One region of the Streptomyces sp. NPDC001606 genome, then DNA from elsewhere that is predicted to be linked to it. Evidence: riboswitches for the same ligand, from Rfam matches in the RefSeq annotation. Region 1 holds a riboswitch; each other region holds the start of a gene.
What was found. A riboswitch is a leader RNA that binds a small molecule or an ion and turns the genes downstream of it on or off. The one in region 1 is predicted to bind cyclic di-AMP.
Positions count from the first base shown of each region.

Region 1 (2,192 bases):
TTGCCGCCGGCGGCCGTGTAGGCGTCGAGGACGGCGAAGGAGGTGTCCTCGTCGGCGGTCCAGCCGAAGACGTTGCCGCCGAGGGCGAGCGGGAAGACCTCGAGGTCGGAAGAGCCGAGTGTGCGCAGTGAAGTCATGATCAATACCAACGCCGGCGGGAGGAAGCTCATTCCTCCGCCGGCGCCGTGTTCACCCGGAAAGCCGGGCCTGTCAGGGGTTGAGGCCCTTGTCGCGCAGCCAGGCCATGGGGTCGATGGCGGTGGGCTGGCCGTCCGGGTGGACCTCCAGGTGCAGGTGCGGGCCGGTGACGTTGCCGGTCGCGCCGACGCGGCCGATGACGTCGCCGGTGTTCACCTGCTGGCCGACCGAGACGTTGATCGAGGACTGGTGGCAGTACCAGAGCTGGGTGCCGTCGTCGAGGGTGATGACCGTGCGGTAGCCGTAGGCACCGGCCCAGCCCGCCTCGGTGACCTTGCCGGCGTGCACCGACTTGATGAGGGTGCCGGTGGGGGCGGCGAAGTCCAGGCCGGTGTGGTAGCCGGAGGACCACATGGAGCCGGGCTGCCCGAAGGTGCCGGTGATCGTGTAGGACACGACCGGCAGCGAGTACTGCTTGGCCAGCTCGGCCAGGCGCTTGGCCTCGGCCTCCTTCTTGGCGTCGGCCTCCGCCTTCTGCTTGGCGGCGGCGGCCTTGGCGGCGGCGGCCTGCTCGGCCTTGGCGGCCGCGGCGGCGGTCTGCTTCTCGGAGGCGGCGAGCGCGGCGATGGTGGCCTTGCTGTCGGCCTGCCCCTTCTGCTGCTCGGCCTGGGCCATGATCCGGTTGCGCAGGGCCTCGCCCGCGCCACCGCTCTGCCCGGCCTCGGCCGAGGCCACACCGACGTTGCCGAGCGTGCCGGTGGCGTCCTTGGGGGCGTCGGCGGAGTCGCCGCCGAAGAGGTGCTCGACGGAGTCCAGGTCCGGCATGGAGACGGAGACCGGCACCTTGCCGGGGTTGGCGCTGGCCATGCCGCCCGCGCCGACGGCGGCCATCACACCGACACCGAGGACGGTGGAGCTGCGCGCGAAGCCGCCGCGCTGCTTGGCGACGCGGTGCCGGCCGCGGACCGGAGCGACGGACTCCGCAGTGGGGTTCCACTCCTCCCAGGGGCCGTCCTCGGCGGCGGGGGAGCCGTATCCGAAGGTGTCCGTCTCGCGCTGAGCGGGTATGAACGGGGCTTCTGGGGCAGGCCGGTTGGACGCCACGCGGGCGCGCTCCTTTCCTTCCTCCGCCTACCGGGTTAGCTGACGGGTTCGGAGCAGGAAGGTCTCCTACGCGCGTAAACCGATCGTGGGCCGAGTCCGCTCAGCAAGTCCACGACGGTGTCCGCGTGATTCACCCCAAGGTGGTGGTTCCCCGGTTCCCTTACGGGATTCGGCGCGTGCGCACGGAGCCGCCTCTTGTGACGGCTGGGACGACCGCGCTGCGTTATCGAACGTTAATAGACCTTGCGGTTACTTTCCAAGCCCGTCCAGCTTGATCGTTAACCTTTTATGCCGGCACTTAAGGGTCACAAGACCTGCAAACCGGGCGAGTTGACGGCAGCTCGGCCACCGTTCAGGAGTCACAGCGTTTTTGATGGTGACTCAGATGTTATGCGCACGGAGTCGCCCGGTCACTCACCGTGAGGCCCCCTGCGGGGAGACCCTCAGGGGTGCCGTACGGCGAGCAGCGCCATGTCATCCGCCATCCCGCCCCCGGAGTGCCTGCGCACCTCGTCCGCGAGCCGCCCGAGCAGCGCGCCCGGACCGGCGAAGGTACGGCCGGCGAGCCGCCGCTCGGGGTCGTAGAACCGGCCGTGGGCGTCCCGGGCCTCGGACAGCCCGTCGGTGTAGAGCAGCAGGGTGGCCCCGCCCGGAAAGGCCGCCTCCAGCACCCGGTCCGGCCACTGCCCGAGATCGCCCATGCCGAGCGGCAGCGCGGGCTCGGGCCCGGCCAGTGTGCGCACCGCGCCGTCGGCGTACAGCAGCAGCGGCGGCGGATGGCCGCGGTTGACGACCCGGACGAGCCCCTCGCCGTGCGGAAGTTCGGCCAGTACGGCGGTGGTGAACCCCTCGAAGGCGTCGATACCGTCCCGCCGGGCGCCCTCACGGGCCAGCGCCCGCTCCAGCCGCTGCGCCACCTCCTCCAGCGTGGCCTCCTGCTCGGCCGCCTC
Region 1 covers NZ_JBSFHC010000036.1:3,705-5,896, reverse strand. The annotation lists gene ACWCV9_RS36715 (aldo/keto reductase) at 1-137, opposite strand, end outside; gene ACWCV9_RS36710 (M23 family metallopeptidase) at 211-1,242, opposite strand; cyclic di-AMP (ydaO/yuaA leader) riboswitch at 1,252-1,427, opposite strand; gene ACWCV9_RS36705 (PP2C family protein-serine/threonine phosphatase) at 1,686-2,192, opposite strand, start outside.

Region 2 (2,192 bases), on a different contig from region 1:
GTTGGTGAAGGTGATCGCGAGGATCTGGCCGGGGTGGACATGCCGCTCGCCGAGCAGGTGCGCGATGCGGTGGGTGAGCACGCGGGTCTTGCCGGAGCCGGCCCCGGCGACGATGAGCAGCGGGGAGCCGGCGTGCACGACCGCGGCGCGCTGGTTCTCGTTCAGCCCCTCCAGGAGGGCCGCCGAGTCGATGGCGGGACGCGGGGCGCCGTCGCGGTAGTAGGAGTCCCGGTCCGGCGGCACGTCGAACTTCCCGCCGAACAGATCGTCCGGAAGCGGCTCCGGAGCGTGATCGTCCTCGGTCGGCGGCGGGGGCTCCTCCTCGTGCCCACGCGGGGGCTGGAGGTCCGCCAGGAAGCTGTCGTCAAAGAGGCTGCTCATCGCTCTCCGAGTCTAGGGTGCCCCACCGACAACCGGTCGCCGTCCCCGGAACTCGGCCGGCCGGCGACCCCGCCGACCACGGCCCGCGTGGCGCCCGTCGACCGCTCACGCTGCGGAAGCGCCTGCTCACGCGCGTAGACAAGTGCCCCTCAGGTCACGGAAATGTATCGGACATACCTCGCACCAACCTTCACAGGACGCACACGAGTTGGCTAGGTTGCCGTCAGGCCGCACGACCCCTCTCCGGCGAACCTCGCCGGGCCGCGCGGCCTCCGCCGAATCCGGCGCGCCCCGCACGGTGCCCGGAGCCGGGGACCCACCGATCCTGGGGTGAATCGGCCGACCTCCCGCCCGGGACGACGCCGTAGGGCAACCCTTCCGAAGCACCCGCCCGAACCCGACAGCTAACCCGGTAGGCGGCGCGTTGGAAGGAGTCGCCTCTTTTGGCGTCGCACCGCAAGCCGTGGCCCGGCGGCACCCATGGACCGGGCCTGCGCGGCCCCGCCCTCGCCACCGCCGCGTTCACCTCCGTGGCCGTCCTGTCCCACACGGCCGAGGCCGTCCCCGCCCCCGACGGCAGGCCGAGCCTGGAGGAGATCGAGAAGAAGATCGACGAGTTCTACCGCCGCGCCGACTCGGCCGCGGAGGCGGAACCGGCGGCCCGGCAGCGCGCACGCTCGCAGGAGTCGGCGGCAGCCCGCCAGCGAGCCCGCGCGGAGGCGGCGGAGGCCGCCCGGCAGGGGGCGGGCCCGGAGCAGCCGGGAGCCGCCCGGCAGGGCACGCGCTTCGAGGAGCCGGGAGCCGGCCGGCAGGGGGTCTATTCCGCTTCCGCGGAGGCGTCGGCCGCGCGGCAGCCGGCGCACACGGCGGAAGCGCGCCGGGGCGACCCGGGCCAGGACGACCCGCGCGCGGGGGGCGCCCGGCCCGCGGGACGGCACGCCCGGGCCCGCGCGGGCCTGGTGCCGTTCGCCACGGCGCCGGACGTGGCCGCTTCGCTGCTCGCGGAGTTCCCGCAGGACCACTTCGCGCCGAGCCGGGTGATGAACCGGCTGGCCTCGCGCGTGAAGGACGCGGCGGAGCGGACCAGGGCCACCACCGGCGGGAACGCGCGCGGCCGGGACGCGGGCGGCGAGATCACCGATGCGGGCCCGCGGGGCGAGCGCCCTGGCACGCGCATGACGGCCGACCTGGGCGCGGCGACATCGGCTGCCGCCGACCTGGGTGCGCCGATACCGGCTACCGCCGACCTGGGCGCGGCGACATCGGCTGCCGCCGCCCCGTACGACGTGAAGACCGCCAAGGCCGCCGTCCAGCGCAAGCTCGCCACCGCGCGCGAGCTGCTGTCCCGGCTGACCGCCGAGGCGGACGCCCGCTCGGCCGCGCTCGCCGGGCGGAAGCGGGCAGAGGGTGCCGGTCCGGCGTACGGCGCCCAGGTCACCCGGGCCGAGCTGGCGGTCGCCTTCGCCCGCGCCCAGATCGGCAGGCCATACGTGTCCGGCGCCAGCGGCCCCGGCTCCTACGACGCCTCCGGCCTCACCCAGGCCGCCTGGAAGGCCGCCGGCGTCACCCTTCCGCGCTCCGCCCGGGACCAGGCGGCCGCCGGCACGCCCGTGCCGCTCGCCGACGCCCGCCCCGGCGACCTGGTCTTCTTCTACGACGACAGCAGCCATGTCGGCCTCTGCACGGGCAACGGCATGATGATCCACTCCCCCGAGCCGGGCGCGTACATCCGTGAGGACTCCGTGTACCGCTGGGGCGAGTCACTCGTCCACAGCGTGGTGCGTCCGGGCTGACCGGTGACGACCGGGGCG
Region 2 covers NZ_JBSFHC010000011.1:121,008-123,199, forward strand. The annotation lists gene pcrA (DNA helicase PcrA) at 1-381, opposite strand, end outside; cyclic di-AMP (ydaO/yuaA leader) riboswitch at 645-817, shown strand; gene ACWCV9_RS21070 (C40 family peptidase) at 825-2,174, shown strand.
Region 2: linked by a shared signal. The riboswitch ahead of ACWCV9_RS21070 (C40 family peptidase) and the one ahead of ACWCV9_RS36710 (M23 family metallopeptidase) in region 1 are both predicted to bind cyclic di-AMP.

Region 3 (2,192 bases), on a different contig from region 1:
GGAAGTTCGGGGCGGTCTGCCTTACGGCTGTGCCTTGCGACTAGAGCCTAACCGCCCCAGGGCCATCGGCCAGCCGACCGACCGGCCCGTGGACGGGGAAGGACACGCAGACGGTACCCATTGTTCACCGTCGGAACAAAGGGGGGTGCGGAAGAACAGCGGACGACGGCTCGGCAAAGAGCCCGGCCGGCCCGGAGCGGCCGGGGGCCGGTCATGGAAAAGCCCCGCCCCGGCGCGTACGGGGGAGAACGCGCCGGGGCGGGGGGCCCGCGGGGACGGGGGGTCGGCCCTCACCGGGGCTTCACTCGGCTGCGAGTGTGGGGGGCCCGGTGGTGAGGGCGCTGTGGCTCTGCGCGGGGCCGCAGGTCACTTCAGGTGCAGCTGCTGGCCCGGGTAGATCAGGTCGGCGTCCGTGACGATGTCCTTGTTCAGGTCGAACAGCTTCTTCCAGCCGCCCTGGACGTGGTGCTTCTCGGCGATGGTGCTGAGGGTGTCGCCCGCGACCACCTTGTACTCGCCGTCGCCCTTCTTGACCTTCTTGCCGGTCGGCGTGGTCACGGTCTTGCTCGGGGACGGGGTGGTGCGCTGGGTGGAGCGGGTGGCGGCCTGCCCGTCGGTGGAGCGGCTGGTGGTGCCGGTGCTCTTGGTCGTGGAGCCGGTGCTCTTGGTCGTGGAGCCGCCGGCCGGGGCGGAGCCGTTGTACGGCGTGCTCGTCAGGCCCGTGCCGCAGACCGGCCAGGCACCCTTGCCCTGCGCGGCGAGGACCTTCTCGGCGACGGAGATCTGCTGCGCCTTGCTGGCCTTGTCGGCGGTCGAGGCGTAGGCGGTGCCGCCGTACGCGGCCCAGGTGGAGGCGGAGAACTGAAGACCGCCGTAGAAGCCGTTGCCGGTGTTGATGGCCCAGTTGCCGCCGGACTCGCACTGGGCGACGGCGTCCCACTGGGAGGCGGTGGCGGCGGAGGCGTTGCCGGCCGCCATCAGCGGGGCGGCGACGGCGGCGCCGGCGACACCGGCGAGTGCGACGGCGCGGACGGCCTTGGACGGACGACGGTGCTTGCCCTTGCCGGAAAACAGCATGGATCATCCCCTCACCGACGCCTGCGAGGTGAGCTGTCGGGTTCGGGCCGGTTGAGTTGCCCGGCCGCACTCCGCTTGCGCGGGGCGCGGCTTCACCCCAAGCCGGTTCCGGCCTCAACGGCCGGTCACGGCACCTACCTTGGTTCCCCCGCTCCTGCCTGCGGCGCTCGAAGCGACGACTGTTCCCGGGTGGCCGCTGGCAGGATTCGGCGTTGCGACCGCCGGGGCTCGCGGTGGCGAGCGGTCCTGACCGTAGACACGCGATCGGCGGAATTTCAAAGACGATCAGGGCTTCTGAGACTCATCCCACACTTTCGCCAAAACGGACATTAGCGATCAAGCAGGGCGTCAACTGGCCCTAATTTACGCCCGTTTCGGTACCGACTTTCAGCGTCTGACCGGCACTGATGTCGTTCGGGTCGGACCCGATGGACTTCTGGTTCTCGGCGTAGAGGGCATGCCATCCGCCGTCGACCCCAAGGGAGTCCGCAATGGAGGTGAGAGAGTCCCCCGCGCGCACGGTGTAGGTGTCCGGCCGACGGGAGGCATGGCGGCCCGAAGCGGCGTCGTTCTGACCGTTTGTCACGTTTTCGTCCGCACTGTCCCCACGGTGACGCCCGCCACTGCTGAGCGAACCGGTGTCCACCAGGCTCCAGGAGCCGGCGCTCTGCTGGGTCGGGTCCGGATCGTCCGCTTCCGGCGTGTCCGGGGTGGAAGTGTCGCTTTCCTTGGGGTTCTGGCTGCCGGTCGGCGCGGAGGTGCCCGGCTTCGGGGTGCCGCTCGGGGTGGAGCCGTGCGCCTTGCCGTGGTGCGCGCCGGAATCCTTGCCCGTACCCGAGGAGGGGGTCGAGGCGGGGTCCTGGGTCGAGGTGGAGGGGCCGGAGGAGCCGGCGCCGCCGGAGCCGGTGCCGCTGTCCGTGCCGGAACCGGAACCGGACGGCGAGCCCGTCGAGTCCGCCGAGCCGGTCGAGCCCGTCGTCGGGTCGGACGGCGTACCCGCATCCGACGAGCCGGACGAACCGGAGCCGTCCGTGGAACCGGACGAGTCGCCCGTGCCGCCGGTGCCGCCGGAGCCGCCGACGCCCGTGTCGACGTCCACCGAGCCGGAGTTCGCG
Region 3 covers NZ_JBSFHC010000018.1:93,188-95,379, reverse strand. The annotation lists gene ACWCV9_RS28200 (transglycosylase family protein) at 367-1,077, opposite strand; cyclic di-AMP (ydaO/yuaA leader) riboswitch at 1,081-1,253, opposite strand; gene ACWCV9_RS28195 (transglycosylase family protein) at 1,436-2,192, opposite strand, start outside.
Region 3: linked by a shared signal. The riboswitch ahead of ACWCV9_RS28200 (transglycosylase family protein) and the one ahead of ACWCV9_RS36710 (M23 family metallopeptidase) in region 1 are both predicted to bind cyclic di-AMP.

Region 4 (2,192 bases), on a different contig from region 1:
TGCGAGTCGGAGGCGATGTCCAGGACGTCGTCGGCGAGCTGGAAAGCGACCCCGAGCCGCTCGCCGTACTGGGTGAGGACGTCGACGACCGTCTCGTCGGCGCCGGACATCATCGCGCCGAACCGGCAGGAGACCGCCACCAGCGAGCCCGTCTTGCCGGCGAGCACGTCCAGGTAGTGCTCGACCGGGTCACGGCCGTCCGAGGGACCGGCCGTCTCCAGGATCTGGCCGGTGACCAGCCGTTCGAACGCGAGGGCCTGGACCCGGACCGCCTCGGGGCCCAGGTCGGCGAGGATCTGGGAGGCCCGGGCGAAGAGGAAGTCGCCGGTGAGGACCGCGACGGAGTTGCCCCAGCGGGTGTTGGCGCTGTCCACGCCGCGCCGCACGGCGGCCTCGTCCATGACGTCGTCGTGGTACAGCGTGGCCAGATGGGTCAGCTCGACGACGACGGCCGACGGCACCACGCCCGGGGCGTAGGGGTCGCCGAACTGCGCCGCGAGCATGACGAGCAGTGGCCGGAACCGCTTCCCGCCGGCTCGTACGAGGTGCTGTGCGGCCTCCGTGATGAACGGGACCTCGCTCTTGGTGGCCTCGAGCAAGCCTTCCTCGACAGCCGTCAATCCGGCCTGGACATCGGCTTCCAGAGCCTGGTCCCGCACGCTCAGCCCGAACGGCCCGACGACGGTCACGAGGGGTCTCCTGTCTGCTGGTGTCTGCTGGCGATTACACGGTTTGTCGATAGGTCGCTGCCATCACTCGAGTCAGCGTATCCGGTCCTGTTTCGATCACCGATAGCGCCCACCGGTCCAGCCCGGTCGGCATCGGATCATGATCACTAAGGTTTCGATCGGATGGTAAGAACGGACATCTATCGACTTAACAGAACTCCATGTGCCTTGTCGCGCCCTGCGGGCAACTCCATTACATCCATTACACCCATTACATCCAATGAATACCTTGAATCCCTCATGTCCGTTTTGGAATGACTTGCTATTCCGTGAATTGGGTCACGCGGCCAGTCCCGGGCACCCCTCCCTCGCAGGCCCGCTTCCTCCTTGTTCTGCAAGCGAGTTGAGCATTGGCAACCGCAAAGGATCAAGTACCCCATATGGCGCAGACCAAGGTCAAATAGTGCGTTGTGTGAATCCAGTACTTGTTCCCGACATGTGCTCTCGCATACGTTCCGGGCCGTCGGGCGGACGCCGAATCCTGCCGCCGCCCGCATACCCATCCACGAACCCATTCGTACGGCAGGAGCGGGGGACCCAGGTAAGCCGCCGGACCGGAAGGCACACGCCGCACCGGCCCGGCTAGGGGTGAAGCCATGCCTCCTCCAGGGCACGGCCGGGCACCTCCCCGCCCGAACCCGACAGCTCACCTCGCAGGCGCCGGAGAGGAACGCCCCCATGTCTGCTGCCGCTCAGCCCCGCCGTCCCCGCACCAACCGCCTGGTCCGCGCGCTCGCCGTCGCCGGCACCGGCGTCGCCGTCCTCGCCCTGCCGCTCATCGGCGCCACCACCGCGTCCGCCGCCACCGGCACGACCGCCACGGCCTCCACCACGCTCGCCGGGTACCCGAACAACCTCGACGGCTGGATCCGCGAGTCGCTCGCGATCATGGCCCAGAAGGGCATTCCGGGCACCTACAACGGCATCTACCGCAACGTCATGCGGGAGTCCTCCGGCAACCCGAACGCCATCAACCTCTGGGACTCCAACGCCGCCGCGGGCATCCCGTCCAAGGGTCTGCTCCAGGTCATCGACCCGACCTTCCAGGCCTACCACGTGGCCGGCACCTCCTTCGACCCCTACGACCCGGTCGCGAACATCACGGCCGCCTGCAACTACGCCGCCGCGCGGTACGGGTCCATCGACAACGTCTTCGGCGCGTACTGAGGTCCCCGACCGGCCGGTGCCTACTGAAGAACCGGTCAGTCGGTAGGGAAGAGTCTTTCGAGGACGACGGCGATGCCGTCGTCCTCGTTCGACAGGGTGACCTCGTCGGCCACCGCCTTCAGTTCCGGATGGGCGTTGGCCATGGCGACCCCGTGCCCGGCCCACTCGAACATCGGGACGTCGTTGGGCATGTCCCCGAACGCCAGCGCCCGGTCGGCGCCGGTGCCGAGCCGCTCAGCGGCCAGCGCCAGCCCGGTCGCCTTGGTCACCCCGCGCGGCTGTAGCTCCACCATGCCC
Region 4 covers NZ_JBSFHC010000023.1:11,588-13,779, forward strand. The annotation lists gene ACWCV9_RS31980 (polyprenyl synthetase family protein) at 1-689, opposite strand, end outside; cyclic di-AMP (ydaO/yuaA leader) riboswitch at 1,222-1,401, shown strand; gene ACWCV9_RS31985 (transglycosylase SLT domain-containing protein) at 1,407-1,895, shown strand; gene ACWCV9_RS31990 (HAD family hydrolase) at 1,931-2,192, opposite strand, start outside.
Region 4: linked by a shared signal. The riboswitch ahead of ACWCV9_RS31985 (transglycosylase SLT domain-containing protein) and the one ahead of ACWCV9_RS36710 (M23 family metallopeptidase) in region 1 are both predicted to bind cyclic di-AMP.